One region of the Promicromonospora xylanilytica genome, then DNA from elsewhere that is predicted to be linked to it. Evidence: riboswitches for the same ligand, from Rfam matches in the RefSeq annotation. Region 1 holds a riboswitch; each other region holds the start of a gene.
What was found. A riboswitch is a leader RNA that binds a small molecule or an ion and turns the genes downstream of it on or off. The one in region 1 is predicted to bind S-adenosylmethionine.
Positions count from the first base shown of each region.

Region 1 (9,854 bases):
GGAACTCTCCGCTCGGCTGCGGGTCCTCGACGCGATCACGGGGCTGCCTTGCCCCGGGACGCCACGTCCTCGTAGCACGGTCATCATCGACCTCCAATGGTGCAACGTTGCGCTCCAACGTTGGATCACGATGGACTAGGGCGGGCGTCCCGTCAAGGGGCAACGGTGCGGAAGGAAGTGACGGGGTTGTCGGAACAGCCGGGCCGGCGGGTCGGTATCAAGGAGGTCGCTGCCGCGGCCGGGGTCTCGTGGAAGACCGTCTCCAACGTTGTCAACGAGACAGGGCGTGTCGGCGACGCGACCAGGGCACGGGTCGAGGCGGTGATCGCCGAGCTGGGCTACCGGCCCAACCTCGCCGGACGACAGCTGCGGCGCGGGCGCACCAACACGCTCGCCCTCGCGGTTCCGTGGGTGCACGCGCCGTACTTCTCGGTGCTCGCACACCAGATGATCGACGTCGGCAACTCGCGCGGCTACCGGGTGCTCATCGAGGAGACGCGGTCCACGCGCGAGACCGAGCTCGAGGTCGCGCGGGGCTTCGACGTCCAGTCGATCGACGGGATCATCTTCTCGCCGTTGGAGCTCTTCCCGGCCGAGATCGACGAGGTGCGCGGCAGCGTGCCCCTGGTCCTGCTCGGTGAGCGTGCCGACCAGGACCCGGCGCGCGAACGCCGCACCGACCACGTGAGCATCGACAACGTCCGCGCGGCGGCGCAGGTCACGGAACACCTGCTGGCGTCCGGGCGGCACAGGCTCGCGTTCCTCGGCGACGAGCCGCGGGGCGTCGCACGCACGGGCGCCCCGCGCGTCCAGGGGTTCCGCGAGGCGCACGCGGCGGCCGGGATCGACGTCGACGAGCGCTGGGTGCTCGGCGCGGCGGAGTTCTCGCGCAGCTCCGGTGCGGCGTCGGTCGAGGCGGTGCTGCCGCGCATCGGCCAGATCGACGGGCTCGTGTGCGCCAACGACGAGCTCGCGCTGGGTGCGTTGTACGCGTTGCGCCGCAACGGGGTGCGCGTCCCCGAGGACCTGGCTGTGACGGGTTGGGACAACACGGAGGACGGTCGTTTCTCGAACCCGTCGCTCACCACTGTCGCGCCCGACCTACGGGCGATCGCGGAGACGGCGGTGGACCGGGTCCTCGCCCAGCTCGAGGACTCGTCCATCGAGCCGGTCGACGCCGTCATGCCCCACCGACTGCTGGTCCGGGAGAGCACACAGGCCTGAGCCCGGGGCGCCGTACGGAGCCTCGCCGCGCGAGACGCCCGGGCGTCTCGCGGTGATACAACGTTGCATTCCGATCGGAAGACGTGTTGAATCACGGCGCACATGTCGTAGACGCAATGGAGCAGCTGATGACCTTCCTCGACCGCTTCTCGCCGGCCGGCGCGCCGACGGCCACAGCCGTGCCGCGCCCCGAGTACCCCCGCCCGCAGATGGCCAGGGACCACTGGCTCAACCTGAACGGCACCTGGCAGTTCGAGATCGACTCGGGCGACTCAGGGCTCGAGCGCGGGCTGGTCGACCGACCGCTCCAGAGCGAGATCGTCGTCCCGTTCGCACCCGAGTCACAGCTCTCCGGTATCGAGAACACCGACTTCCTCGAGGCCGTCTGGTACCGCCGCGAGATCACCGTCCCCGCGGAGTGGTCCGCCGTCGGCGACGACCCGCACGTCCTGCTGCACTTCGGCGCCGTCGACCACGACGCCACGGTGTGGGTGGACGGCACGGAGGTCGTACGGCACCGCGGCGGGTTCACCCCCTTCACGGCCGACCTGCACGGGATCGCGAGCCCCGGTGACACGGTCACCGTCGTCGTGCGGGCCAGGGACACGCGGCACGGACCGCAGGCCCGCGGCAAGCAGAGCAACCGCTACGAGAACTTCGAGTGCAACTACACCCGCACCACGGGCATCTGGCAGACCGTGTGGCTGGAGCCGGTGCCCGCCGCGCACCTGCGCCGGCCGCGGATCACGCCGGACCTGGCGAGCTCGGCCTTCGACGTCGTGGTCCCGCTGTCGGCGAACCGCCGCGGCCACACGGTGACGGTCACCCTGACCGACGCGGAGGGTGAGGTGGCGGCCGCCACCGCGCGCGCGGACCTGGACCTGGCGCCGGCGCTGCGCGTCGTCGTGCCCGCGGACCGTCTGCGTACCTGGGGCCCAGGGGACCCGCACCTCTACGGTGTGGACGTCGAGCTGCGGGACGCCGACGGCGCCGTCGTCGACTCCGTGCGCTCCTACGCGGGCCTGCGCTCCGTGTCCATCGACGGACAGGTGGTGCGCATCAACGGCGAGGCCGTGTTCCAGCGTCTCGTCCTGGACCAGGGATACTGGCCGGAGTCGCTCATGACCGCGCCGACGGACGCCGCGCTCGCGCGCGACGTCGAGCTCGGCCTGGCGGCCGGTTTCAACGGCGCCCGCCTGCACCAGAAGGTCTTCGAGGAGCGCTACCTGTTCCACGCCGACCGGCTCGGCTACCTCGTCTGGGGCGAGTTCGGCGACTGGGGCGTCAGCGGCTACGGCACACCGGCGGACGGCCAGCGGCAGACCACGTCGTTCGTCGCCGAGTGGATGGAGGCGCTGCAGCGCGACCACTCGCACCCGTCGATCATCGGGTGGTGCCCGCTCAACGAGACGCACCAGGACCTGCACGACCGCATCACGCAGCTCGACGACGTGACCCGGGCCATGTGGCTCGCCACCAAGGTGGCCGACCCGTCCCGGCCCGTCCTGGACGCCAGCGGCTACTCGCACCGCGTCCTCGAGACCGACATCTGGGACTCGCACCTGTACGAGCAGGAGCCGACGGAGTTCGCGAAGCAGGTGGGTGGCCTCGCCGAGGGGCGCCCGTACGAGAACACGCGCGACAACGGCACGAAGATGTCGGTGCCGTACCGTGGCCAGCCGTACTTCGTCAGCGAGTACGGCGGTATCTGGTGGAACCCGGAGGCGGCAGCCACCGCGTCCGGCAGCTCCCCCGACTCCTGGGGATACGGCCAGCGGGTCGTGGACGAGGAGGAGTTCCACGCCCGGTTCCGCGGCCTCACCGACGCGCTGCTCGGCGACCCCCGCATGTTCGGTTACTGCTACACGCAGCTCACCGACGTGTTCCAGGAGGAGAACGGCGTCTACCGCTTCGACCGCAGCGAGAAGCTCGACGTCGCACGCGTCCGGGAGGTCCAGGTCCAGGTCGCAGCCATCGAGGCGGCCCACGGCGACGAGAGTGCCGGCGACCAGGTCGCCTGACCGGCGGACGAGGTTGTAGGTCTCTTTAGTCTTTTTCACCACATATCACCCCGTCCACAGGGACGCTTGAGGGGTGCACAATAGGCCGGTGACGTACCGGTTCCTCAAGCTCATCCTCTCGATCCTCGTGCTCGTGCTTCTGCGCCCGCGCGTCACTGGCCTGCAGAACATCCCGAAGCGCGGCGCCGTGATCCTGGCGAGCAACCACCTGTCGTTCATCGACTCGCTGCTCATCCCGATCATGGCGCCGCGCCACGTCGCGTTCCTGGCCAAGGCCGAGTACTGGACCGGCAAGGGGATCAAGGGGCGCCTCTCCCGCTGGTTCTTCACCAAGATGGGTGACATCCCGGTACAGCGGGACGACCCGCGCGCCGGGCAGCGCTCCCTCGAGGACGCCCTGGCAGTGCTGCAGCGTGGGGGCGCTTTCGGCATCTATCCCGAGGGCACCCGCTCGCGCGACGGCAAGCTCCACAAGGGGCACACCGGCGTCGCGTGGCTGGCCCTGACCGGCAAGGCCCCGGTGGTCCCGGTGGCGCTGCTCGGGACGGACAAGGTGAAGCCCATCGGCAAGATGCCGCGGTTCGCCCGGGTAGAGCTGCACTTCGGGGTCCCGATCGACCCGTCGAGGCAGATCGCGGCCGGCACCAAGCCCGCTCAGGCCCGCCGTGAGCTGACCGAGCAGGTCATGCAGTCCATCCAGGCGATGAGCGGCCAGGAGCGCGCGGACAACTGACGCCGCTCCCGGTCGGGTGCAGGCTCCGCCGCCGTGTGCCGCTGCTGCTGCCGACTGGCTCTCCGGCTGCCCCTCCGCCGACTGCAGACTTTGTCGCCGACACCGCTGCCGAGTGCAGTGTTGGTCGCGGCTGAGGAGTCCTCAGCCGCGACCAACACTGCACTCGGCGATCAGGTCCGCGACTAACTCTGCACTCGCGGGGATGTGGACGGTGGGGCGGGCAATCTCACAGCCACACCGTGGGACCACTGGATGGGCTGCACCGCTGTGCACCGCCGGGCGCCGTCAGCCGCCGACGGACCGGCCGGTTCACGCCGTCAGGCCGCCGCACGCCCCGTCAGGCCGACGCGCTCGAGCAGGTCGAGCGCCGGCCGGTGCTTGTTGAACGTGTAGACGTGCACACCGGGCGCTCCCGCGTCGAGTACCTCGCGGGCGAGGGCAGCGGAGTACCGGAGGCCGTGCTCGTGCTGGGCCTCGGCGTCCACGGAGCCGTCGGGTGCGGTGAGCCCGTCCAGGTCGCGCAGGAGACCGGCCGGCGCCACCACGCCGGTGAGCTCCTCGACCCGGCGCAGCCGGCGAGCCTCCGTGGTGGGCAGGATCCCGGCGAGGATCGGGATGGTCACGCCGGCCGAGCGCGCCTCCTCGACGAACCCGATGTAGGACTCCGCCCGGTAGAAGAACTGGGTGATCGCGAAGCTCGCGCCGGCCTCCTGCTTCTCCAGCAGCCGCCGCACCTCCTGACCGCGCGTGGTGCCCGCCCCGGGGTTGCCGTCCGGGAACGTCGCCACGGCGATGGTGAGGGGTCGGGCGGCAGCCCGCAGCGCAGCGCTGGCGTCGGCGGCGACACGACGCTGGTCCACCTGGGTGAGCAGCCGGACCAGGTCGACGCTGGAACGCACCCCGTCCGACGCCGGCCGCCAGTCGGGCTCGTCGCGCGGCGGGTCGCCACGGAGCGCGAGGAAGGACCGCACACCGGCCTCGAGGAACTCGTCGATCACCTCGGACACGTCCTCGCGGGACGCGCCCACGCACGTCAGGTGGGCCACCGGGAGCACGGGGGTACCGCTCAGCAGCGTGGCGAGCACCTCGCGCGACGTCGCCCGGTCACCCCCGCCGGCGCCGTAGGTGACCGAGACGAAGTCCGGACGCGCCGCCACGAGCCGCCGGGCCGTCTCCCAGAAGTTGGGCGCGGCCTCGGGCCGACGCGGTGGCATCAGCTCGAACGACACGGTGGGGCGGTGCGGATAAGCCTCGACGACCATGGTTGCTCCATCGAACCTGGCGTGAGCACCTTACGTCCACGCGCCACGGTTGCGGGGCAGGAAGTCTGCAGGTTGCTGCGGTGTCAGGGAGCCAGGACTCTCGACCGCTCTGGATGGGATCGCCACCATGCTAAGCGATTGTCCAGCACTGGGACGGATTTCGTCCGTGGGTCGAGACGCCCTGGTCCACCGACTATCCCGCTACTTCACCGACCCTGCCACCAGGCCGCCCACCAGGCGCTTCTCGATGGCCATGAACAGGATGATCACGGGGATGATAGCCACGATCGACACCCCGAACACGTAGTGCCACGAGGTCTCGTACTGGCCGACGAACTTGGTGAGCGCCACCGACAGCGGCTGGTTGCCCGGCGTGGTCAGCAGCACCAGCGAGGCGGCGAACTCGTTCCAGGACGCGACGAACGTGAAGATCACGGCGGTCACGATCCCCGGCCACACGAGCGGCAGGTTGATCTTCGTCAGGACGGCGAACGTGCCCGCACCGTCGATCTGCGCCGCCTCGTCGACCTCCCGCGGGATGGCCGCGAAGAAGCTGTGCATGATCCACACCGCGAACGAGAGATTGAACGCCGCGTTGACCAGGATCATGGCCGCCCACGTGTCGAGGATCCCGATGGCGATGAACTCCCGGAACAAGCCCGAGGTGAGCACCGCCGGCTGAACCATCTGGGTCACGATCACGAGGAACAGGAAGACGAGCCGCCCCTTGAACCGGAACCTCGCCGTGTAGTACGCGGCGGGCAGCGCGACCGCGAGCACGAGCAGCGTGGCGCACAGCGAGATGACGAGGGTCGAGATGACGTTCTGCGCCAGCGGGGTCTCCGGCGTCGACCACATCGTGACGTAGTTCTCCCAGTGCCACTCCGTGGGGAAGTAGGTGGGATCGACCGACCTGATCTCCGCCTTCGTCTTCACCGAGCCGAAGAACATGATCAGGTACGGCAGCAGGAACACCACGGCCACGACGAACCCGGTGAACATGCGCAGCAGCAGGGACCCCATGGGCACCTGGTCGGCGGTGTACTTGCGCACCCGTGTGCGGTCGGCGCCCGTGGGGCGGCTGGTCCTGCGGGGGGCCGTCCCCGTGATCGCGGCCATCAGACCTCCTCCAGGGGTCGGACGACCCGCACGTAGATGGCCACGATCCCGATGACCACCAGGAACGCGATGACCGACAGGGCGCTCGCCAGGTCGATCTGCCGCTGGTTCTGCAGGTACTTGAAGATCATGGTCATGACGGTGTCGGCGTCATAGCCGGGGATGGATCCCGTCATCACCCGCAGGATCGGCAGCGAGTTGAACACGTTGATGATGTTGATCAGCACCGCCACCGACACGGCACCTCGCAGCTGGGGCAGCACCACGCTGAAGTACGTGCGCAGGCCCCCGGCGCCGTCGATGCGGGCCGCCTCGACGGTCTCGCCGGGAACGGACTGCAGTCCGGCCAGGATCGTGTAGGTGGTGAACGGCAGCGACACGAACACCGCGACGACCATGGCCCAGGCGAACGCCGTGACCGGGTGCCTGGTCCAGCCGTAGCCCTCCGGCGACGCGATGAGGCCGACGTCCACGAGGAACGAGTTGATGATGCCGAAGTACGGCTCGAGGCCGTAGTGCACCACCATCGTCGTCATCACCACGCTCGACGCCCACGGCACGATGACGGCCATGCGCACCAGGCGGCGTCCGGGGAAAGACTTGTTCAGCAGCGCGGCGAGCGCGAGCGACCCGAGAAGGGTGATGCCGACGACGCCGACGACCCAGATGACGGTGCGCCCGAGGATCGGCCAGAAGTACTGGAAACCGACCACCGTCGCGAAGTTCGCGAGACCCACACCTCCGTCGTCCAGCCCGCTCTGGCTGATGTCGCGCGTCGAGTTCCAGAACATGACGCCCACCGGGAACAGGACCACGGCCGCGATGAGTGCGGCCGCGGGCCCGATCCACGGCAGGGCCTTCAACAGGTCCTTCACGAGGCTCCTCGTGCTTTCAGTTCAGCGGTGCGTGAGCGGCGGGCGTCAGCCCGCGTCGACCTGTTCCTGGATCTCGGTCAGGACGTCCTTGGCCGACTTGTTGCCGCCGAGCTGGCCGAACAGCGCCTTGAACGCCGAGTCCGCCGCCGCCCAGTCGGGGTTGGTGCTCGGGTAGAACTGCGCGTCCGGAAGGGTCTCGAGGAACGGGGCGAGTGCCTCGTCGTCGGCGAGCTGCTCCGAACCGGACAGCGTGGTGGGCAGGAAGCCCTCCGCCTCGACCCACGGGACGTAGACGTCCGCCGAGTACAGGTGGTCGAAGAAGGCGGTGATGGCCTCCTGCTTGTCGCCGTCGTTCTCGAAGGCCATGAGGTGGTCCGCCACGCCAAGGGTGAACGGGCTGCCGTCCTTGGTGGGGATCGGGTGGATCGAGTACTCGAGCTCCGGGTTGTCCGACTCGATCTGGCCGACGCTCGGCGGCAGGCCCACCTGCATGCCGATCTTGCCCTGGACGAAGATGTCGAAGAGCGGGCTGCGGTCGGACGCACCGGCGTCGGCCTGGGTCGCGCCCTCGTCGATCATCTTCTTGATGAACTCTGCACCCTCGAGGTTCTCCGGGGTGTCGATGGTGATCGCGTCGGCGTCACCGAAGGTGCCGCCACCGCCCCAGAGCCACACGCCGGCCTCGGCCTGCGCCTCCTCGGACCCGAGCGGCATGCCGTAGCCGGCCACGCCGCCGCCGAGCTTCGAGACCTTCTTGGCCGACTCGAGCAGCTCGTCCCAGGTGGCCGGCACCTCGGCGCCCGCCTCCTCGAGGAGCGCGTCGTTCACGAACAGCGCGCGGGACGACGCGATCCACGGCAGGCCGTAGGTGGTGCCGTCGACCTGGGCGTTCTCCAGGAACGTCGGCTGGAAGTCCGCGTAGGTCTCGTCGGAGGTGATCTCCTCCACCGGGTACAGCAGCTCGTCCTCTGCGAAGCCGGCGAACGGACCGCCGTTGTAGATGTCGGGTGCGTCGCCGCCCTGGATCTTCGTGGCGATGACGGACTCGAGGTTGTCCCACGACTCGACCTGGAGGTTGACCTTGACGTCCGGGTTGGCTTCCTCGAACCCGGCGATCACGTCTTCCCAGAGGCCCTGGGTGGCGTCGGAGTAGCTGGGGACGAGCAGATCGAGCGTGGCTCCGTCGCCGCTCTCTTCACCGCTCGACCCGCCGAACCCGCAGGCCGTCAGTCCCGTTGTCGCGGCGAGCGTGATCGCCATGATCCCGCCGAGCCTCTTGTACTGAGCCATTACCGTCCCTCTCCTTCGTGGTGGTGCAGGTCACGTTTGCACTTGCCCCTGAATCTGTCAACAGTTCTAACAAACCTGTGACACAGGGGTGACATGCGGCCGTCGAGGCAACTCCAGAACCGGAAAAGACGACAGCGAGGGGGGCCGCGGCACCGGCCGCGGCCCCTCTCCTGCGATGTTCCGTGGTCCGAAGGTGGACCCTGCGGTCAGCAGCCGCAGCCCACGCGGTCCGGGAGAAAGGTGAGGGTGCGGTCGAGCCGGCGGCCGGAACGTTGTGGGCGCGGGAGCCCGGGCATGCGAGAGCGCCCGCCCGGTCGGGACCCGGACGGGCGCTCTGCTGCGTGTGCGCTGCTTACCGCTCGGTGGCACCGATCATCGGCAGGCCGAACGCCAGACCGACGACGAGGATGCCGCCCACGAACAGATACGGCGACGACGCCGCGTCACCGATGGCACCGACGGCCATCAGCGCGAACCCGCCGGCGAAGAGTGCGAAGCACCCGATCACCCGGACCAACAGAGTCGCCGTGGGCTCCTGCTTCTGCCGACGGGCCACCTCGAAGTTACTCATGGGGCAAATCTACCGTCCTATCGGGTCGCCCGGACGGCCAGCTCGCCGACCTGGCCGTTGACCGTGACGGTCACCACTGCCTGACCGGCTCGCAGAGCCGTCAGCTCGTGCGTGTCCGGGTCGACCGCCAGCACGGCGTCCCGGGGGCACTCCCGCAGAGCGGCGCGTCCGCTGCCGTCGGTGGTGCACACCCGCTCGCCACCCCAGGCGGACGACACCGGCCACTCGACCGGCACCGCACGCGTCTCGTCCTGGACGACGACGGCGTGCGCCACCGCGGACTCGCCGACGTCGAGCAATCGCGGCCCGGAGACGGTGACCTGCTCGGCGCGGGTGTTGACCTCCCAGCTCAGCCAGGGCCCCGCTCCGCCGTCGCTCGCGGCCGGCCGGAGGCCCAGCATCGACCAGCCGGTGAAGCCACCGTCGGCAGGAGTGCTCGCCGGGCTCTTGCCGGAGTTGCCGTTGACCAGGTAGGGGACGCCGTCCTGTGTGCTCGCGTGGAAGACGCCGACGTGCGAGCCCACCGAGGTGATCGACTTGCCGGACGTCTCCCGGAAGTCCTCGAACCAGCCGCGCAGCGTGTCGGCCTCCAGGCGGTCGGAGAGCTGGCTCGCCTTGGTCGGCAGGGGGTCGTCCAGCGGGTGGTGGGCGAACACCACGACTCCCGTGACCGAGCGGTCGGTCGCCGCGTCGTCGAGCGCGTCACGCAGCATCCGGACCTGTGCGAAGTCGGCGCCCAGGCGGCCGGCCGACGAGTCG
Region 1 covers NZ_BAAGRP010000019.1:17,453-27,306, forward strand. Annotated here, with positions in the region: gene ACYVK7_RS16145 (extracellular solute-binding protein) at 1-39, opposite strand, end outside; gene ACYVK7_RS16150 (LacI family DNA-binding transcriptional regulator) at 166-1,224, shown strand; gene ACYVK7_RS16155 (glycoside hydrolase family 2 protein) at 1,353-3,245, shown strand; gene ACYVK7_RS16160 (lysophospholipid acyltransferase family protein) at 3,334-3,978, shown strand; gene ACYVK7_RS16165 (methylenetetrahydrofolate reductase) at 4,296-5,240, opposite strand; SAM riboswitch class I at 5,245-5,360, opposite strand; gene ACYVK7_RS16170 (carbohydrate ABC transporter permease) at 5,442-6,359, opposite strand; gene ACYVK7_RS16175 (carbohydrate ABC transporter permease) at 6,359-7,234, opposite strand; gene ACYVK7_RS16180 (extracellular solute-binding protein) at 7,280-8,524, opposite strand; gene ACYVK7_RS16185 (hypothetical protein) at 8,877-9,095, opposite strand; gene ACYVK7_RS16190 (phosphodiester glycosidase family protein) at 9,113-9,854, opposite strand, start outside.

Region 2 (9,854 bases), on a different contig from region 1:
GCCCACCCGGTACCGTCCCGGTGTGACCTCTGAAGGCTCCGGCATGTCGACGTCCGGCCCGTCCGTCCCGCCCGCCTCGGGAGCCGCGGCGACCCGCGAGGTCTTCGTGACGTTCCTGCGCCTGGGACTCACGTCGTTCGGTGGGCCGGTGGCACACCTGGGGTACTTCCGCGACGCGTTCGTGGTGCGGCGGCGGTGGCTCGGCGACCGTGCGTACGCCGACCTGGTGGCGCTCTGCCAGTTCCTGCCCGGGCCCGCGTCCAGCCAGGTCGGTATGGCGATCGGGCTGCACCGGGCGGGCATCGGTGGGCTGCTGGCCGCCTGGGCGGGTTTCACGCTGCCGTCCGCGGTGCTGCTGGTGGCCTTCGCGTACGGCGTCGCGACGTTCGGTGGCGACGCGGGCGCCGGATGGATCGGTGGGCTCAAGGCGGCGGCTGTCGCCGTCGTCGCGCAGGCCGTGCTCGGGATGGCCAGGACGCTCGCCCCGGACGCGCGCCGCGCGACCATCACGGGGGCCGCGGCGGTCGCGACGCTCCTTGCGCCGTCCGTCCTGGGGCTTCCGGTCGTGATGAGCCAGGTCGGTGTGATCGTCCTGTCGGGCGTCGCGGGGCTCCTGTGGCTCGCCCGCGCGTCCGACGACGACGGCAACGACGAGCCGTTCGCGGTGCCCGTCCGGCGCGGCGTCGCCGTGGCCTGTCTCGCCGTGTTCGGCGCGCTGCTCGTGGTGCTGCCGCTGCTGGCGAGCCTCTGGGGCGGCGGGGTGACGCGGCTCGTCGACGTCTTCTACCGCGCCGGGGCGCTCGTCTTCGGTGGCGGGCACGTGGTGCTGCCCCTGCTGCAGGCGGAGCTGGTGCCGTCCGGTCTGGTGGGCAACGACCAGTTCCTCGCCGGGTACGGCGCGGCACAGGCCGTGCCGGGGCCGCTGTTCACGTTCGCGGCCTACCTGGGCGCCGTCACCACGTCGGGGCCCACCGGGGTCGCCGGTGCGGCGATCGCCCTCGTGGCCATCTTCGTGCCGTCGGCTCTCCTCGTCGTCGGCGGGCTGCCGTTCTGGGAGCGCCTGCGGGGCGCGCCGCGCGCCCGGCGTGCGCTCACCGGCGTGAACGCCGGGGTGGTCGGGCTGCTCGCCGCCGCGTTGTACGACCCGGTGTTCACCCAGGGTGTGCTGGCGGCGGGTGAGCCGCTGGTCGCGCTGGCGCTCGCCATCGCGGCGTTCGTCGCGCTGGCCAGGTGGGCGGCGCCGCCGTGGGCGGTCGTGATCACCGCGGGGCTGCTCGGCTGGGCGGTGCTCTGAGCGCTCCGTCCCGGTGCGCCGGACGTCCTGGCGCACGTCCACCCGGAACACGGCCTAGGCTCGGCGACATGCCAGTCGACGACGACAACCGGCCCCTGACCCGGCGCGAACGGCTCCGGCGGCAGACGGTCGACGAGATCGTCCAGACCGCGCTGGAGCTGATCGACGTCGGCGGCGCGCACGGCCTGTCGCTCGCGTCGGTCGGCAAGGCGATGGGTATGACGTCGCCCGCGCTCTACCACTACTTCGCGTCCCGGGAGGCGCTGCTGGACGCCCTGGTGACGGCCGGGTACAGCGACCTCGGCGCGGCCGTCGCGCACACCGCCCGCGCGGCGGCCGACCGGCCGGCGCCCGAGCGCCTGGCCGCCATCGCGCACGCCTGGCGGCGCTGGGCGCTGGACCACCCACGCCGGTACTCGATGCTCTTCACCGGGAGCCGGCGCGAGACGGTGGACCCGCTGGAGAGCGTCGACACGATCAGGCAGAGCATGCTCGCCCTGGTCACGACGCTCCAGGACGTCGCGGCCGACGCCGGTCCGCGGGCCGACACGGGTGCTGACGCCGCGGCCGGGGCCGCAGCGAGCCCGGCGCCGGACCGGTCGGCGCTCGACGACGAGCTCTCCCGGTGGGGCAGGTCCCTCGGCGTCCCGACCGTGGCCGCGGCGCCGGCGCTCCGGCTCGCCCTGTCCACCTGGTACCGCGTCCACGGGCTCGTGTCCCTGGAGATCGTGGGTGCCTTCGACACGATGGGGCTCGACGGCGGGCGCCTGCTGACCGCCGAGATCGAGAGCCTGGTCGTCGAGGCCGGCCTAGCCGACCCGGCCACGGCCCGCAGGGCGCGTCACGGCACCAGCACCACCTTGCCGCCCGCGTGACCGTCGTCGACCAGGCGCTGTGCCTGGGCGGCCTCCGCCAGCGGTAGCACCTTCGCGACCGGCACCGACACCTCTCCGCGCGCCACCAGGCCCATGGTCTCGGCCAGCACCTCGGCCGACGGCTCCGACCGCTCGCTGAAATCGACGCCCAGGGCGAACGCCGCCGGGTCGGCGAGGGTCAGCACGCGCTCGGTGCCGCCGCGCAGCTCGATGCTGTCCGGCAGCACGCCGCTGCCCGCCGCGTCGAGCACGGCGTCGACCGTGGGCGCGAGCGCCCGCACCCGGTCGACCAGCCCCTCCCCGTACGTCGTGGGGGTCGCCCCGTACCCCGCGACTCGTTCCTGGTTGGCAGGGGACGCCGTGCCGATCACGCGCACGCCCGCCGCGACCGCGAGCTGGGCCGCCAGCCCGCCGACCCCGCCGCTCGCGCCGTGCACAAGGAGGGTCTCCCCCGCCTTGACGTCGAGGATGCGCAGCGCGCGCCGGGACGTCTCTGCCACCACGGGCACCGCGGCCGCCTGGGCCGCGTCGAGACCGTCCGGAACCCGGGCCCACAGGCCGAGCACGGCGTACTCCGCGGCGCCGCGGCCCGCCGGTCCCGCGACCCGGTCACCCGTGGTGACCCCGGTGACGCCGGCCCCCACCTGGTCCACGATCCCCGCGACCTCCTGGCCGGGCACCCCGGGCAGCCGCGTGCGGAACGCCGCCTCCATGGCACCCGAGCGCACCTTCCCGTCGAAGGCGTTGACGCCGACGGCCTCGACCCGCACCCGGACCTGGCCAGGGCCTGCCTCCGGCTCCGCGACCTCGCCGAGGTGCAGCACCTCCGGGCCACCGAACTCGTCAAAGACCACTGCTCGCATCGTGCTTCCTCTCCTCGCCACTCTTTGCTGTTCGGGACAGGTAACTGTCGTGAGCACCTCCGCTATTCCCGACCGGTGGTCCGAAGGCGACGAGTTCTATGATGAACCCCATGGCATCTGCCCCGGACAGTGAGTCGAACCCGTTCGCCACCGGGCCGCTCAGCCTCGCGGTGTTCTCGCTCGCGCGAGCGCACCGGGCGCTCGCCGCGGACCTGCTGCGTCCCCTCGGGCTGCATCCCGGCCAGGAGCTGCTGCTCATGTTCTTGTGGGAGCACGGGCCCCAGCGACAGACTGACCTGGCCCAGTACGTGGCCACCGACTCCGCGTCGATGACCCGGACGGTCCAGCGGCTCGAGCGCGCCGGTTTCGTGCGCCGGCGCTCCAGCCCCGGCGACCGGCGGGTCACCCTCGTGGAACCCACCCCCGCGAGCCTGGCGCTGCGGCCGCGCGTCGCCGAGATCTGGGCCCAGCTCGAGCGGGCGACGGCCGGCGACCTCAGCGGGGCCGAGCAGGAGGACGCGACGCGGCTCCTGCGCGCGCTCGAGGAGAACGTGGGCGTCACCGCCGCTACGTCGCCGACGCCTCGGACGACGGGCGGGCCGCCCACGCGTCGGACACCGGCGCCATCAGCTCCGGGTCGGAGGCCGGCTCGGACCCCGCAGGACCCTCCTCCGGACCGGCGGGGCCCGGGACGGTGAGCGTGGCGATGGCGGTGGTGACCGGGATGGCGAGCACCAGCCCGATCGACCCGACGAGCGTGCGCACCACCTCCTCCGCGATCTCGCCGGAGCTCAGGGCGGTGGCCGGCGACTGGTCCACGAGCCAGACCATCATCAGCAGGGGCAGGGCCGCGCCGACGTAGGCGAAGGCGATGGTGTAGACGGTCGACGCGATGTGGTCGCGCCCGATGCGCATGGCTCGCGTGAACAGCTCGGCCCGCGACGCGGCGGGCGCGACGCCCCGCAGCTCCCACACCGCGGATGCCTGCGTGATGGTCACGTCGTTCAGCACACCCATCCCGGCAAGGACGATGCCGCACAGGGCGATCCCGCGCAGGTCGGCACCCGGCGCGCTGGACGGCAGGAACGCGGAGGCCTCGTCGGTGGTGCCGGTGATCTGCGCCGCCCCGGAGGCCCAGGCCGCGAGCAGCGCGGTGAGCCCGAGGCCGACCAGGGTGCCGAGCAGCGCCGTCGACGTACGGGCCGACAGTCCGTGCGCCAGGTACAGGGTCACGAACATGACCAGCGACGACGTCACGAGCGCCACACCGATCGCGGACTCCCCCGCCAGCAGCGCGGGCATGGTGAAGCCGAGCAGCACGACGAACGCCATGCCGAGCCCCGCCATGGCCGCCAGCCCTCGCCAGCGTGCGACCAGCAGCACGACGGCGGCGTAGGCGAGGGCCAGCAGCGCGATCGGCACCTCGCGCTGGTAGTCCATGAACACCAGCGGGTCGACGCCGGGCTGGGAGACCTGGGAGATGTCGACGGCGGTGATGCGGTCGCCGTCGGCGAGCGGGACCGACGGGCCGGGCGACTGCATCCGGGAGGTCTCGCCGCCCGGCAGCTCGACGGGGATGCTTCCGGTGGCCGGGTCGGCGGGACCCGTGACGGTGACGTCGACGAACGACGTGCCCTCCGCCTTGGCCGGTACGCGGTCGGGCACGGCACCGGCGTCGGGCCACAGCAGCCACACGCCGACGAGGGTCAGGAGCAGGGCGGAGACCAACGTGATGACCAGCAGGAACGTCGTGCGCGGCGCGGCAGGCCCGGCCGAGCCGTGCGAGTGAGCGTGCGCCATGCGCACATCCTGACCCAACGGCGCGGCGGCGGCGCGGCGAGCGGCGACCCGGTTCTCCACGGCCCGCGGTGCGCCGCGGCTCAGCCGGTCGGCAGCAGCAGCGCGTCGAAGAGCGCCTCGGCCGCGCCGTCCTCCTCCACGGTTCCCGTCACGCGCGCGGCGACGGCACGGACCTCCTCGGGGGCCTGGCCCATGGCTATCGACACGGCGGCCCATGCCAGCATCTCGAGGTCGCCCTCGCCGTCGCCGACGGCCACGGTCCGCGACGGCGCGACCCCCAGCTCGACACGGATGATCTCGAGCGCGGTCGCCTTGGTGACCCCGGGGGCCGTGACGTCGACCCAGTCCACGCGGGCCGCGAGCGCCGTGACTCCCGACGCGCGCAGCGCCGGGACGAGCCGCTGCGCCCACTGCCCGTTGACCACCACCCGCGGCGTCGGCCGCCCCCAGACGCCCTCGATCCCGTGGACCACCTCCTGGGGCCCGCTGACGTGGCGTTCGGGCAGCCGCCGCGTGGCGCGGTACCCCGTGCCGACCACCTCGGCGGCGAGCCGCAGGTCCGGTCGCGTCCGGGCGACGAGCCGGCACACCGGCTCCGCGTCGACGGGGACCACCTGGGTGATGGCGTAGCCGTCCGGCCGCAGCCGCGCGGTCACCGCCCCGTTCGCCGCGACCGCCCAGCCGTCGCGGACGCCGAGCTGCCGCGCCGTCTGCACGGCGTCCGCGAGGGACCCGCCCGTGGCGATCACCAGGTGGTGGCCGGCGGCGCGCACGGCGGCCACCGCGTCGAGGACCGCAGGCGTGGGCCGGCGTCCGGCACGGACGAGCGTCCCCTCGACATCACAGGCGACGAGGGCTGGCGTGGACACGGACGCGTCCGACAGGACGGCGCCCCCGGCGGCGGTCGCGGTCACGATATTCCCCTGGTGATAGGCGATATGACGCATCCTGCCGCATACTGGGACATTTTGAAACTCCCGCCCAGGTCAGCCGCCTTTCAGGGCTATTCACGGCGCGGCGTACCAGGTCGGGCACGCGGGTAGGCTCCCCCGCGTGCTCAGCCCTGCGACACCCGACGATCTCGACGACCTGGCAGTCTTTCTCCGCACCGCCGACCTGACGGTCGCCGCTCTCGCGGAGCCCGCCGTGCACCTGTGGCTCGAACGCGACGACGCCGGCGCCGTGCGCACGACCACCGGGTTCGAGCTCGGCGTGAGCGGCGAGCACGCGCTCGTCCGGAGCGTCGCCGTCCGCCCCGACCTGCGCGGGACCGGCGCCGGCCGGCGGTTGGCCCGGTTCGCGCTCGACCGCGCCGCCGACGCCGGGGCGCGCCGGGCCTGGCTGTTCTCCCGCCGCTCAGGAGGCTTCTGGCAGAAGCTCGGCTTCGCCCGGACGACGACCGGCGACCTCGCCGCCGCGCTGCCGGACGCCCACCAGGTGCTGCTGTTCCGCTCGACGGGCCAGCTCGACCACGAGGTCGCGTGGCAGCGGCCGCTGCCCGCGTCTGATAATTTCGCCGCATGAGGTCTCCAGAAGCATCCAGGTTCGGGCTGCCGGTACTCCGGTAGCCCGAGATGCCCCTGTAGAGACCCGCGCATCCGAAGGGCCCCGTAGTGCCGCCTCCGGCCTACCCGTTCCCCCTCTCCCTTCGGAGTCGCTCATGCCTGTCCTGCTCCATGTGCTTGCCGTCGCCGTCTTCGCGCAAGGCACCTCGGAGTTCGTCCTCGCCGGCCTCGTGCCCGGCATCTCGGTCGACCTCGGCATCACCCTCGCCGAGGCCGGCTACCTGACCTCCGGCTTCGCCGTCGGCATGGTCGTCGGCGCACCGCTGACGGCCGCGCTCGGGCGCCGCCTGCCACCGCGGTGGACCCTGTCGGCCTGCCTGGCGGTCTTCGTCGCCGCGCACGCCGCCGGCGCCCTCACCGACCACTACGCCGTGCTGCTCAGCACCCGGTTCGTGGCCGCGGTGGCCAACGCCGGGTTCCTCGCGGTCGCCCTGTCGACCGTCACCCTGCTCGTCCCGACGGGTCGGCAGGCCCGGGCGCTCGCCGCGCTCCTCGGCGGCACCACGCTCGCCCTGATCGCGGGCGTCCCCGCCGGGGCCCTGCTCGGCGAGGTCTGGGGCTGGCGCTCGGCCCTGTGGGCGATCGCCGCGGTGTCGGCGCTCGCGCTGGTGGCCGTCGCCGTCCTGACGCCGGGCCGACTCGGCCCGCGCGCTCCGCGCGTCCGGGTCGACCTGGCCGCCGAGCTCCGCACGCTCCGGTCCCCGGACCTGCTGCGGTACCTCTCGCTCGGGGTGCTGGTGAACGGCGCGACGTTCTGCGCGTTCACGTACCTGGCGCCGCTGGTCACGGAACGCGCGGGCCTCGGCCCCGCGCTCGTGCCGCTGGTGCTCGCGCTGTTCGGACTGGGGGCCTTCGGCGGGGTCTCGGCAGCGGGCCGCCTGGCCGACCGGCACGGGCACCTGGTCCTCGGGATCGGCCTCCCGCTTCTCGTCGCGGGCTGGACGCTGTGGGCCGCCCTCGCGGCGAGCCCCGCGGCGGTGTGGGTGCTCGCGCCGGTCCTGGGCGCGCTCTCGTTCGCAGCCGGCGGCACGCTGATCGCGCGCAGCATGGCCTCGGCGCACGCGCCCACGATGGGTGGGGCGTTCTCGACGGTCGCGCTGAATCTCGGCGCGCTCGCCGGCCCGGTCCTGGGCGGCCTCACGATCGGTCCGCTGGGACTCGTGGGACCGCTCGCGGTGAGCGCGGGGCTGGCCGTCGTCGCCGTCGTGCTCTGGTCCGCAAGCAGCGTCGCTCGCCGCAGCGCCCGTTGACCACAGCAGTTGCTGCCAGGCTGGACCCGGTCCGGCAGCAACTGCTGTGGTCAACACCTGGGATCCGGGGCGACCGGTCCCGCGGGGCCGGCCTGTCAGGAGCCGTGCTTGGCACACTTTTAAACTCACTGTTCCGTGGGCCAGGGAGCGTCCCGAGGCGTGGACGGTTTTTCGACCACATCCCGGGCATGCCTACGATCCAGTCTCATCATCCAGAGCGGTCGAGAGTCCTGGCTCAACGACACCGCAGCAACCTGCCCCCGAACCGCCACACTCGGGCAAGGTGCTAACGCCAGGTCCGATGGAGCTGATACGCATGGCAGTCGAGCACGCACTCCCCCACCTTCCCCACGCCACGATCCTGGGCTACCCGCGCATCGGCCGGCGGCGCGAGCTCAAGCGCGCCGTCGAGTCCTTCTGGGCCGGGCGCACCACCGCCGACGAGCTGGAGGCCACCGCCGCCGGCCTCCGCCTGGACACCACACGGCATCTGGCCGGGTTGGGCCTGGACGCCGGCGCCGGCGCCGTTCCCGGCTCGTTCTCCTTCTACGACCAGGTGCTCGACGCCGTGGCTCTCCTGGGCGCGGTGCCGGACCGGTTCCGGGACCTGGCCCGCGACGGCGAGGGCTCGCTCACCCTGGAGGGCTACTTCACGCTGGCCCGGGGCGACGGCGACAAGCCGCCGCTCGAGATGACCAAGTGGTTCGACACCAACTACCACTACCTGGTCCCCGAGATCGGTCCGGACACCCCCATCGGGTTCGTGGACGACCGGACGGTGCGCCAGTTCACCGAGCTCACGGCGCCGGCGGACGGCGGCCAGGCCGTCGTGACCCGCCCCGTGCTGGTGGGGCCGGTGACGTTCCTGCTGCTCAGCAAGGCGGCCGACGGCGCCCCCGACGGCTTCCGCCCGCTCGACCGGCTCGACGACGTCGTCGGCGCGTACGCCGAGGCGCTGCGCGCCCTGGCCGCCGCGGGTGCGCCCTGGGCGCAGCTCGACGAGCCCGCCCTGGTCACCGACCTGCTCGACGTCCCCTTCGACGAGGTCGCCGACGCCGTGCGCCGGGCCTACGCGCGGCTGGCCACCGAGCTCTCCTCCGCTCCCGGACCGGACGGCGCGGCCGAGCGTCCCGCGATCCTCGTGACGGCGCCGTACGGGGACCTCCGCGGCGGCCCGGGCGACGGCCTCGCGCTCCTGGCGGGCACGGACGTAGAGGCGATCGCGATCGACCTGGTCAAGGGCGCGGTACCCACCGGGCCCGTTGCCGGACTGCAGACCAAGACGCTCGTCGCGGGCGTCGTCGACGGGCACAACATCTGGCGGGCCGACCTCGACGACCGCCTGACCGCGCTGGAGGGCCTGACCGCGCCGGGCACCGGCCTCGGCGCGGGGGCGGTCGCCGTCGGTACCTCGACATCGCTGCTGCACGTGCCGCACGACGTCGCCGACGAGCCCCGGCTGGACGCCGGCCTGAAGTCCTGGCTCGCGTTCGCGGACCAGAAGGTCGCCGAGGTCGTCACCCTGGCCACGGGCCTGACCGACGGCCGCACGGCAGTCACCGACGCACTGGCGGAGTCAACGGCTGCCCTGCGGTCGCGGGCCGAGGCAGCCGGCGTCGCCGTGCCCGCCGTGCGGGAGCGCACCGCGGCCCTCACCGCCGCGGATGCCGAACGCGCGCCGTACGCGCAGCGCGCCGCCGCCCAGCAGGCGAGGCTCGCCCTGCCGCCGTTGCCGACCACCACGATCGGGTCGTTCCCGCAGACGGCGGAGATCCGCCGCACGCGCGCCTCGTGGGCGCGCGGCGAGCTGTCGGACGCCGACTACACGGCCGCGATGCGCGCCGAGATCGCGAGCACCGTCGCGCTCCAGGAGGAGCTGGGTCTGGACGTGCTGGTGCACGGCGAGCCCGAGCGCAACGACATGGTGCAGTACTTCGCCGAGCAGCTCGACGGATTCGCGACCACCGTGCACGGCTGGGTGCAGTCGTACGGCTCCCGCTGCGTGCGGCCGCCGATCCTGTGGGGTGACGTGTCCCGGCCCGCGCCGCTGACCGTCGAGTGGACCGCGTACGCGGCGTCGCTCACGAACAAGCCGGTCAAGGGCATGCTCACGGGCCCGGTGACGATCCTCGCGTGGTCGTTCGTGCGTGACGACCTGCCGCTGGGCGACACGGCCGACCAGGTGGCGCTGGCGCTGCGGGACGAGG
Region 2 covers NZ_BAAGRP010000007.1:61,249-71,102, forward strand. Annotated here, with positions in the region: gene chrA (chromate efflux transporter) at 44-1,294, shown strand; gene ACYVK7_RS08135 (TetR/AcrR family transcriptional regulator) at 1,363-2,169, shown strand; gene ACYVK7_RS08140 (NADP-dependent oxidoreductase) at 2,136-3,032, opposite strand; partial or broken gene ACYVK7_RS08145 (MarR family winged helix-turn-helix transcriptional regulator) at 3,143-3,448, shown strand; gene ACYVK7_RS08150 (YibE/F family protein) at 3,600-4,832, opposite strand; gene ACYVK7_RS08155 (HAD family hydrolase) at 4,913-5,746, opposite strand; gene ACYVK7_RS08160 (GNAT family N-acetyltransferase) at 5,886-6,356, shown strand; gene ACYVK7_RS08165 (Cmx/CmrA family chloramphenicol efflux MFS transporter) at 6,493-7,647, shown strand; SAM riboswitch class I at 7,853-7,955, shown strand; gene metE (5-methyltetrahydropteroyltriglutamate--homocysteine S-methyltransferase) at 7,964-9,854, shown strand, end outside.
Region 2: linked by a shared signal. The riboswitch ahead of metE (5-methyltetrahydropteroyltriglutamate--homocysteine S-methyltransferase) and the one ahead of ACYVK7_RS16165 (methylenetetrahydrofolate reductase) in region 1 are both predicted to bind S-adenosylmethionine.

Region 3 (9,854 bases), on a different contig from region 1:
CTGGCTCTGGTCCGCGGACGTCCTAGAGGAGGCAGGGCGCTTGCTGCGACGGTTCCACGACGCCACCTCGGGGTTCGCCACGTCGGGCGCCCGGTGGCGCCTGCCCGCGACCGAGCCGGCCGAGGTGATCTGCCACAACGACGCGGCGCCCTACAACATGGTCTTCCGCGCGGGCAGGCTCACGGGCCTCATCGACCTCGACACCGCCGCACCGGGTCCACGTGTGCGGGACCTGGCCTACCTCGCCTACCGGATCGCGCCGCTGTCGGGGGACGCGTTCGCGGGGGTCGGCTACGCCGTCGGGCACCTTGATCCGATGGCGAGGCTGGATGCGCTGACTTCCGCGTACGGGTTCGCGTACTCGCGTGCCGAGGTGCTGGGGGCGATGGTCGGCAGGCTGCACGACCTGGCGGCGTGGACCGAGGCGCGGGCCGACGACGGAGGTCCGGCCGAGCTGCGCGAGCACGTCGCCCTGTACCGTGCGGACGCGCAGCGGATCGCCGCACTCGTCGGGGCCGCCGAGCGGGACTGACCAGGCGTCGAGCCCGGACCGACCGGTCAGGCGACGGCGACCCGTTCGACCCGCGCGACCGCGGCGGCGGCGCCGTCCTCCGCGTTCACCCGGGCCGCCAGCCCTCGTGCCGTGTCCGCCCGGGCCGCCGCGTCGTCGATCGCCGCGGCGAGCCGTTCGGCGGTGAGCCTGCCGGTCAGCGGGGGTGCGGCGATCCCCAGCTCGTGCCCGCGGCGCGCCCAGAACGGCTGGTCACCCAGGAACGGCCTGATCACCTGCGGCACGCCGGCCCGCATGGCGGCCGCCACGGTGCCGACGCCGCCGTGGTGCACCGCGACGGCGGTGCGTGGCAGCACGAGGCCGTGCGGCGCCTGGTCGATCACGTGGACGCCGTCCGGCACGTGCGTCGGCCGGAGCGCACCCCAGCCCGTCGCCAGGACCGCGCGCCGTCCCGAGCCGTGCAGACCGTCGAGCACGGCCCGGGTGAAGGAGTCCGGGTCCTTGGCGAGCATGCTGCCGAACCCCACGTACACCGGCGGCTCACCGGCGTCGAGGAACCGGTCCAGTGCGGCGGGCAGCGTCCGGCCCTCGTCGGGCGCCAGGGTCAGGAAGCCTGTCGGCGCGAGGTCCGCCGACCAGTCGTCCGGCGCGGGCAACAGGTGCGGGCTCCACGCGTGCACCACGCCGTCGCGCGCCACGCGCTCGGCAAGCCCCGGCGTCGGGCCGGTCAGGCCGAGCGTCTCGGACCGCCAGGAACGGACCATGCGCCGGTACGGGGCCTCGACCGCGGCGGCCAGCCGCCAGCTCGCCCGGTTGAGGAACCGCGGCGGCCGGACCGGGCTGAGCGGCGACGGGAACCTTGCCGTGGGGCTGAACAGCGGGACGGGCAGCAGGGCGATCGACGGCACGCCGAGCAGGTCGGCGAGGTGGGGTGCGCCCAGTGCCTTGGGCGCGTGGACGACGACGTCGGCTCCGGCGTCCCGCAGGGTCGCCAGGTCGTCGAGCCAGCGGCGCAGCAGCGGCAGGGCCGACCGGGCCGCCGTGATCGACGCCCGCGCACCCTTCCCCGCGACCTCCTCCTGCAGGGCGAACATGCTGTCGTCGAGCGGCGCGACGGGGATCCCGCGGGCCGCCGCGTCCTCGGTCAGGCGCCGTGGCGCGGCCAGCAGCGGCTCGTGGCCCGCCCGGGCGAGCGCGGCGGCGAGGGCCGCGAACGGCTCGACGTCGCCCCGGCTGCCCATGGTGACCAGGAGAACCCTCATCGCGAGGCCTCCCACTCGTCCAGGAGGGCGGGGAAGCGGTCCGCCATGAACGCGTACATGTCGCGCATGTTCTCCAGGTGCTTGCGGCGGTGCGGGTCGTCGCCGACCGCCGCGAGGCCGTGCGCGGCGAGCCGCTGGAAGGCGTCGAGCTCCGCCAGCTTGGCGCGGAACGCCCTGCCGAAGACGTCCTCGGTGAGCCGGTACCGGTCCCGGCGCTCGCCCCGGCGCCGGAACCGCTCGACCATGCCCGCCTGGTCGAGCTGGCGCAGCGCCACGCTCATGCTGCTCTTGGCGACGGCCAGCCGTTCGCACAGCTCGGGCGCGTCGGCGCCGTCGTCGTCCGACACGAGCAGGTGCCCGATGACGCGGCCGGCGGTGCGGCTCAGGCCGAGCCGCTCGTAGAACAGCCCAGCCTCTTCGGTGAAGTCCTCGACGGCGCTCATGAAGCCACCGTATCGTATTGTTCGGTTCGGTCCGAACACTCAGAACATCGGTGGACTGTCGACCGGATGGTGAGACCAGTATTTGAGACGTGCGTTGACAGGCCATTTCCCGCAGCACAGGATGACGCCAGGTCATGAGCGCCAGCGCGAAGCCCCGGCTCGCTGGCCGGCAACCCTCCTCCGCGGCGGGGTGCCCCGGGTGACGACCTGGCCACGCGCAGCCGTGCGTGGCAAGCGCGGGGGCTTCCCCCCAGGACCGTGCTGGAGGGCACCATGTCTGCAACCACCATCCTCGCCGACGACGTCACGGTGGCCGACGTCGCCCCGCTGCGCCCCGTGGTGGGCGGCGGGACGGCCGTGCCGCTCGTCGACGGGACGCGGGTCCCGTACGCCAACCTCGACGTCGCCGCGTCGGCCCCCGCGCTGCAGGCCGTCGCCGACCGAGTCACCCAGGTGCTTCCCCTGTACGCGAGCGTCCACCGCGGCGCCGGCTACCTCTCGCAGGTCAGCACCGCGCTCTACGAGACGGCCCGCCGTGCCATCGGCGCGTTCGTCGGCGCCCGCGACGACGACCTGACGATCGTCACGCGCAACACCACCGACTCCCTCAACCTGCTCGCCGGATGCGTCCCCGCCCAGCCCGACGGCGAGCCCGGCCGGGTGCTCGTGCTCGACGTCGAGCACCACGCCAACCTCCTGCCGTGGCAGCGCGGCACGGACGCGACCGTGCTGACCGGCGGCGCCACCGTGGCCGAGACGCTCGCCCAGATCCGCGAGGAGCTGGCGGCCGCCGCAGCGCACCGACAGTTCGCGCTCCTGGCCCTCACCGGCGCCTCCAACGTGACGGGGGAGTCGCTCCCCGTCGACCAGATCGTCGCCGTCGCCCACGAGTTCGGCGTGCGCGTGGTGCTCGACGGTGCCCAGCTCGTGCCGCACCGGCGCATCTCCCTCGAGTCGACGGGCGTCGACTACCTCGCCTTCTCGGGGCACAAGACGTACGCGCCGTTCGGCTCGGGCGTGCTGGTGGGCCGCCGGGACTGGCTCGACGCCGGCACGCCGTACCTCGCGGGCGGCGGCGCCGTGCGCCGCGTGCGCGTCGCGGGCACGGACTGGCACGAGGGGCCCGCCAGGCACGAGGCCGGATCGCCCAACGTGATCGGTGCGGTGGCGCTCGCCGCCGCATGCGAGGAGCTCGCGGCGCTCGACGCAGCGGATGTCGTGGCGCACGAGAACGCGCTGCGCCGCCGGCTCGTGTCCGGGCTCGAGGCGATCGACCGCGTCGAGGTGGTCCGGGTCTGGGCCGACGCCGTCGACCCCGTCGGTGTCGTGACGTTCACCGTGACCGGCTACGACCCCGGCCTGGTCGCCGCGTACCTGTCCGCCGAGCACGGCATCGGTGTGCGTGACGGGCGGTTCTGCGCCCACCCGCTGCTCGGCCGCCTCGGGTTCGACGCCGGGGCGGTGCGGGCCTCGGTCGGCGTCGGCACGGCGGGCGAAGAGGTGGAGCGCCTGATCGCCGCCGTCGGCAGCCTGGTGACGGACGGTCCCCAGGCCGGCTACGACGTCGTCGACGGGCTGTGGGTCGTGACCGACGACCCCCGCCCCGTCCCGGAAGGGTCCGGCCTCGCGGGCCTCCTGGCGACGGCGGCCCTGGGCTTCGACGAGGCGTTCGGCTGCCTCCCTGCCCCCGAATGAACCAACGGGTCAGAGCGGGAAGCCGGGCCGCTGCGGCAGGGCCGCCTCGAGCTGCGCCGCCAGCGCCAGGAGGGTGAGCTCGCCGCCCGGCCTGCCGATGATCTGCACGCCCATCGGTAGTCCGGCCGGCGCCTCGGCGGTCGCCGCGGTCCAGTGCGTCGGCACGGTGATCGCGGGCAGACCCGCGACGTTGAGCATCGAGGTGTACGGCGTGTACTGGCACTGCTGCTCGAAGTTCCGCTCGGGGTCGTCTGCGTCGTACCAGCCCACCGGCCGTGGCGTGAGCGCGAGCGCGGGCGTCATGACGGCGTCGTACATGCTGATCTGGGTGACCAGCGAGCGTTCGTAGCCGTTGAGCGTGCGCAGCGCCTCGGCGAGCTGTCGTGCGGGCACCTCGCGGCCCGACCGGATCAGCCACCGTGTCAGCGGCTCCAGCTTGTCCAGCGTCCCGGGGTCGTCGATCGGCACGGCCGACGCGCCGCCCATCCACAGGGTCCGGAACGCGGGCGCGTACTCGGGTGCCTCGGCGAGGACCATCTCGTCCATCGCGTGCCCCAGCCCCGCCAGTGCGCCGACGCCCGCGTCCAGTGCGGCCGTGGCCTCCGGGGACACGGTGATGGCGTAGAAGCCGTCCCATGCGGACGTGGTGGTCACCCCGATCCGCGCGGTCCCGCCGTCCGGACCGGTGTGCCCGGTCAGCGGGTCCGGCAGCACGGCGCGCCGCGCCGCCGCGAGGTAGGCGCCCGCCTCGTACGACGGCGCGCGCAAGGAGAACGGGTGTGCCACGCCGCCGTCGGCGCGTCGCGGGAGCATCGCCTCGAGCAGGAGGGCCGCGTCGGCGACGTTCCGCGCGATCGGCCCGTTCACGACCAGCCCGCCCAGCGAGTCGATCCCGCTGCCGGCGGGCAGGAGACCGCGCGTCGGCTTGAGGCCGACCACGCCGCAGGCCGCCGCGGGGATGCGGACCGAGCCGCCGCCGTCGGACCCGGGGGCGAACGGCAGCATGCCCGCTGCGACCGCCGCGGCCGCGCCTCCGCTGGAACCCCCCGCGCCGCGGGTCAGGTCCCACGGTGTGCGGGCCGGCGGCGCGTCGACCGGCTCGGTGTAGGCAGGAAACCCGAGCTCGGGTGCCGCCGTCTTGCCCAGGCTGACGACGCCGGCGGCATCGAGGACCCGGACCAGCTCGTCGCTCTCCGCGGCGGGCGGCAGGCCGGCGAAGGCGCGGGAACCGAACCCGGTCGGGACGCCCGCGCGGTTCCACAGGTCCTTGTCCCCCGTCGGCAGGCCCCAGAGACTGCCGGGCGCCGGGGCGTCCACGGCCGGGCCACCCGCCCGCCCGAGGGCCGCCGCGCGCTCCCTGGCGAGCTCCGGTGTGACGGTCGCGAAGGCGCCGACCGCGCCGTCGAGCCGCTCCACCCGGTCGAGAAAGTAGTCGGTGACCTCGGCGGGAGTGAGCTCTCCCGCGGCGAGGAGGTCGCGGAGCTCAAGAGCCGTCTTCTCGTGCAGGGGTTCCATCCGGCCAGGCTATGCGCTCACCGGCCGGTGCGCGGAAATGCCGCTTATGTCTCACCCGCTCTACAGCGGACCTGGGCAGATTCATCAATCAGACAGACCGTGCGCGGCCGTCTGACCTGCACATATGCGCTTTCTCTGCCTAATGGTGCGCTGAGGAAGCAATGCCACGCCGCGCAGAATGCGCTTCTCCGGCATATGTTCGTGGAGTGCTGGCACCTTTGTGCTGCGCCACCGTGGCGTAGCGGAGGTGACGAGAAAAGTCTCGAAGGGGGAGAGAACTATGCCATTCCTCAATGCAGGTCTTGTCGTACCGATCCAGGTCGACTGGCTGGCGCCGCTCACGAACGCCCTTGGCGCGATCGCGAGCTTCATCCCGAAGCTCCTCGTGTTCCTGATCGTTTTCCTCATCGGGTACTTCATCGCCAAGGCGATCGCCCGGTTCGTGGGGATGATCCTGACGCGTATCGGCTTCAACAAGGTGCTCGAGAAGGCGGGCGCCAACCGGATGCTCTCCGGGTCGGGTATCGAGCCGATCGCGCTGCTCACGAAGATCATCTACTACTTCATCCTGCTCATCGCGCTCCAGCTCGCGCTGAGTGCGTTCGGTCCCACCAACCCGGTGAGCGCGATCGTCAACGACATCGTCGCCTGGCTTCCCAAGCTGGTCGTCGCGATCGTCATCGTGGTGATCGCGGGCGCCATCGCGAATGCGGTGAAGGACCTTCTCCTGAACTCCATGGGCCGGGTTTCCTACGGCCCCCTGGTCGCGAAGTCGGTGTCCTTCTTCATCATCGCGCTGGGTATTATCGCCGCCGTGAACCAGATCGGCATCGGCACCACGGTGACAATGCCTGTCCTCGTGGCATTCCTGGCCACTCTGGCCGGAATTCTGATCGTCGGCGTCGGCGGTGCGCTGATCGGTCCCATGCGGCCGCGCGTCGAGGGCTTCCTCGGCAACCTGTCGTCGGGCGGTGCCGCCGCTGCCACGCCCGCCGCGGAGCCCGGCACGGCCCACGGGACCGTGCCCCGCACCGACCCGGGCACCTCGGGGTCGTTCGCGCCTCCGCCGCGCGACATCTGATCGTCTGATCGGACCCGCGCGACGACGACGCCGGGATCGCACCGCCGCGAGGCGGTGCGACCCCGGCGTCGCGTCGTGCGTCCTGCGTGCGGGCCAGCGGGATCCCCCGAAGGGATCGGCTACTCCGACCCGAGCAGCGCCTGCGCCTCGCCCAGCACGTCGATGAGCCGCTCCAGGTCCGGGTCGTCCTCCGTCGGCTGGAGCGCCACGGTGTCCACGCCCGCCTCGCCGTACCGGCGGACACCGTCGGCCAGCGCCTGGGCGTCACCCCACAGGGCGTAGCCCGCGAGGGCCGTGTCGTCGGCCACGTCGCTGCCCCAGGCGGTCAGCTCCGCCCGCAGGCGTGCGACCGCGCTGGGCCCCGTGCCCCCGGAGACGAACTGGATCACGGGAAAGCTCGCGTCGCCCCGGCCGGCCGCCGCCCTGCCCTCGGCGACCTGCTCGAGCGCGGCGGGCAGGCCGGGCAGGCCGACCGAACCCTCGAGCACCACGCCGTCGCCGACCTCGCCCGCCAGGCGCAGCGACTTCGGCCCCGTGGCGGCGACCGGCACCGGCACGGGCCGGGCGGGCGGCCAGTCGAGCGCGACGTCGTCAAGGGACACGTACCGGCCCGACGCCGTCACCCGCTCACCGGCGAGCAGGGCGCGCAGCGCGGCCGAGTACTCGCGCATGAGGGTCAGCGGCGAGGCGGCCTTGGCGCCCACCTGCGCCATCCACGGCTGTACGCCGTGGCCGATCCCCGGGATCAGCCGCCCGGGGAACATCCCGTCGACGGTCGCGACCTCCATGGCGGTGAGCGCGACGTTCCGCAGGGGCGTGGGCAGCACCCCGATCCCCACCCGCACGTGCTCCGTGGCGGACAGGATCGCGCTCGCGGTCGAGATGCCGCCGGTCTGGAAGCAGTCCTCCCAGAGCCAGATCTCGTCGACCCCCGCTGCCTCGACGGCGCGGGCGAGCGGGATGATGCGTGACGGCGGTGTCGAGGGGCGGAGGATGCACGCCAGGCTGGTCATGGCGACCACGCTGCCACGGAGCGGGCCCTCAGATCCAGCCCTTACGCGCGGCGTGCCAGCCGAGCTGGATGCGCGTCGAGACGCCGGCGACGCCCATCAGCACCTTGACGCGCCGCTGCACGGTGCGCAGCGAGAGCCCGAGCTGGTTCGCCACGGACTGGTCCGTGAGGCCGGCCAGCATGAGCGCGAGGATGCGGCTGTCCTCCTGGTCGAGGTCGGCCGTGGCGGACCGTTCACCGGGCGGGGCGAACGGTGTGGCGTCTCGCCACACGCTCTCGAACAGGGCGATGAGGGCGTCCAGCAGGCCCGACGGATGGATGATCAGCGCGCCCACCAGGTCGGGCGCCAGGTCGGACCCCTCGGTGCCCGCCTCGACGACGGTCTGGATCGGCACGAAGGCCAGCCGGTGGTCGATGATGAACAGCTTGATCGGCACACGTTCGGAGAACCGTACGTCCTCGCCGTTCTCGAGGGCCTGGGCGACGTCGTCGACCCGCAGCACGCCGGTGTCGAGGAAGACACGGTCGATCACGACGCGGTAGCGCACGCCGCGGGCCACCGCCTGGTCCTCCGCGGTGTTCTCGTCGGCGGGCATGACGAACACCGGCGGCTTGGTGAACGACTCGACGGTCTCTCGCGCGCCGAGCTGGAGCTGGATGATGCGGTGCTTCACGGCGTCGGCCCCGCGTACCACGTCGACGACGTCGGTGGCCGGCCGTAGGGCGGACGAACGCCGGAACTCCTCCTCGAGCTCGATCAGCTCGACCTGTGCCGCGCGGATCTCGTCCTTGCGGCGGGCGAGCAGCGCGCCGAGCGCTATCTCGGGGGGAGCGGCCTGGAAGCGGGAGTCGTCGGCGCTCTGCCGTGCGGCGAGGCCGTGGCTCTCCAGCGCGCGGAGCACGTCGAGGGCGTCACCGGGGTCGCACCCGAGCCGCCGGCCGAGCTCCGCCGCGTCGAGCGACGGGGAGGCCACCAGGTCGCGATAGGCGAGGGACTGCGTCTTCGTCAGGCCGAGCACGTCACCGAGCATGGGTACCCTCCCACCGGATGAAGTTCGCCGCCGTCGTGAGGATACGGGATTGATAGCCTCCGGCACGTGACCACCGAGGACGTGAGCTTTCCCGCCGAGGACGGCGTGCGGGTGGCCGGACGCTGGTTCCTGCCCGACGGCGACCCGGTGGGCATCGTGGCGATCGCGCCGGCGATGGCCATGCCCATGCGGTTCTACCGGCACACGGCGAGCTGGCTCGCGGACCGGGGCTTCGCTGTCCTCACGTTCTCGTACCGCGGTTCGGAGCCCGAGCTCTACGGCCCGATGCGGGACTCGTCGGCGACAGCCCTGGACTGGTACCACGACGCCGAGCTCGCGGCCGGGCACGCCCGCGCGCGGGCCGACGCCGCCGGCGTCCCGCTCACCTGGGTGGGCCACTCGTTCGGCGGCCAGAGCCTGGGCTTCCTGTCCGACGTCGGCGTGGACGCCTGCGTCATGGTGGCCTCGGGGACCGGCTGGCGGGGCAAGGCCGCGCCGATGATCAAGCGTTGGTCGCCGCTCCTGTGGCGGGCCATCGCGCCCGTGGCGATCGCCGCGGTCGGCTACTACCCGGGCCGCCGGCTCCGGATCCTGGACGACCTGCCCGGCGGCGTCATGCGGCAGTGGGGCCGCTGGTGCCTGCACCCGGACTACCTGTTCAGCGAGCACCCCGAGCTGCGGGACCGCTTCGCGAAGGTGCGGACGCCGGTCACGGCCCTCTGGACCGACGACGACGAGCTGATCTCCCCGGAGTCCATCTGGTACTGGAGCCGTGAGTTCCCGAACGCCGACATCGAGCTGGTCGAGATGCGCGCCGCAGACCATGGCCTGGCCCGCATCGGGCACTCGGGCTTCTTCCGTCCGAAGCGGGCGGTCCTCTGGGAGGAGTTGCTCCTCCCCCGGCTGGCTGTCCGGCAGGCCGAAAGTCCGCCTCCACCATGCGATCAGGCTTGAGGCTTCAGGGTCTCCCCAGCCTGATCGCATGATGGAGGCGGACTTCTCGCGTGGTCAGAGCGGAGTGACCGTGCCCCGGAAGTGGCGGGTGTTCCGGCCCGAGCGCCAGCCCTCGTACACGAAGGCGTCGGCGCCCGCAGTGCCCGCGGCGCCCGCAGTGCCCGCGTCCGCCGGGCGGCGGATCGCCACGTCCACCGTGCTCGGCAGCAGCACCGGCTTGAAGAACTCGACGGTCCACTCGTACCGCTCGCCGCGGTGGACGGGACCGACCTCGGCCAGGGCCCGCGCCGCGGTGTACATGCCGTGCGCGATCGCGCGGGGAAACCCGAACGCCTTGGCGCCGAGGCTCG
Region 3 covers NZ_BAAGRP010000001.1:185,976-195,829, reverse strand. Annotated here, with positions in the region: gene ACYVK7_RS00865 (phosphotransferase enzyme family protein) at 1-532, shown strand, start outside; gene ACYVK7_RS00860 (glycosyltransferase) at 559-1,773, opposite strand; gene ACYVK7_RS00855 (GbsR/MarR family transcriptional regulator) at 1,770-2,216, opposite strand; SAM riboswitch class IV at 2,347-2,459, shown strand; gene ACYVK7_RS00850 (aminotransferase class V-fold PLP-dependent enzyme) at 2,490-3,911, shown strand; gene ACYVK7_RS00845 (amidase) at 3,921-5,426, opposite strand; gene ACYVK7_RS00840 (membrane protein) at 5,605-6,507, shown strand; gene ACYVK7_RS00835 (LLM class flavin-dependent oxidoreductase) at 6,627-7,520, opposite strand; gene ACYVK7_RS00830 (helix-turn-helix domain-containing protein) at 7,549-8,550, opposite strand; gene ACYVK7_RS00825 (alpha/beta hydrolase family protein) at 8,617-9,504, shown strand; gene ACYVK7_RS00820 (MaoC/PaaZ C-terminal domain-containing protein) at 9,559-9,854, opposite strand, start outside.
Region 3: linked by a shared signal. The riboswitch ahead of ACYVK7_RS00850 (aminotransferase class V-fold PLP-dependent enzyme) and the one ahead of ACYVK7_RS16165 (methylenetetrahydrofolate reductase) in region 1 are both predicted to bind S-adenosylmethionine.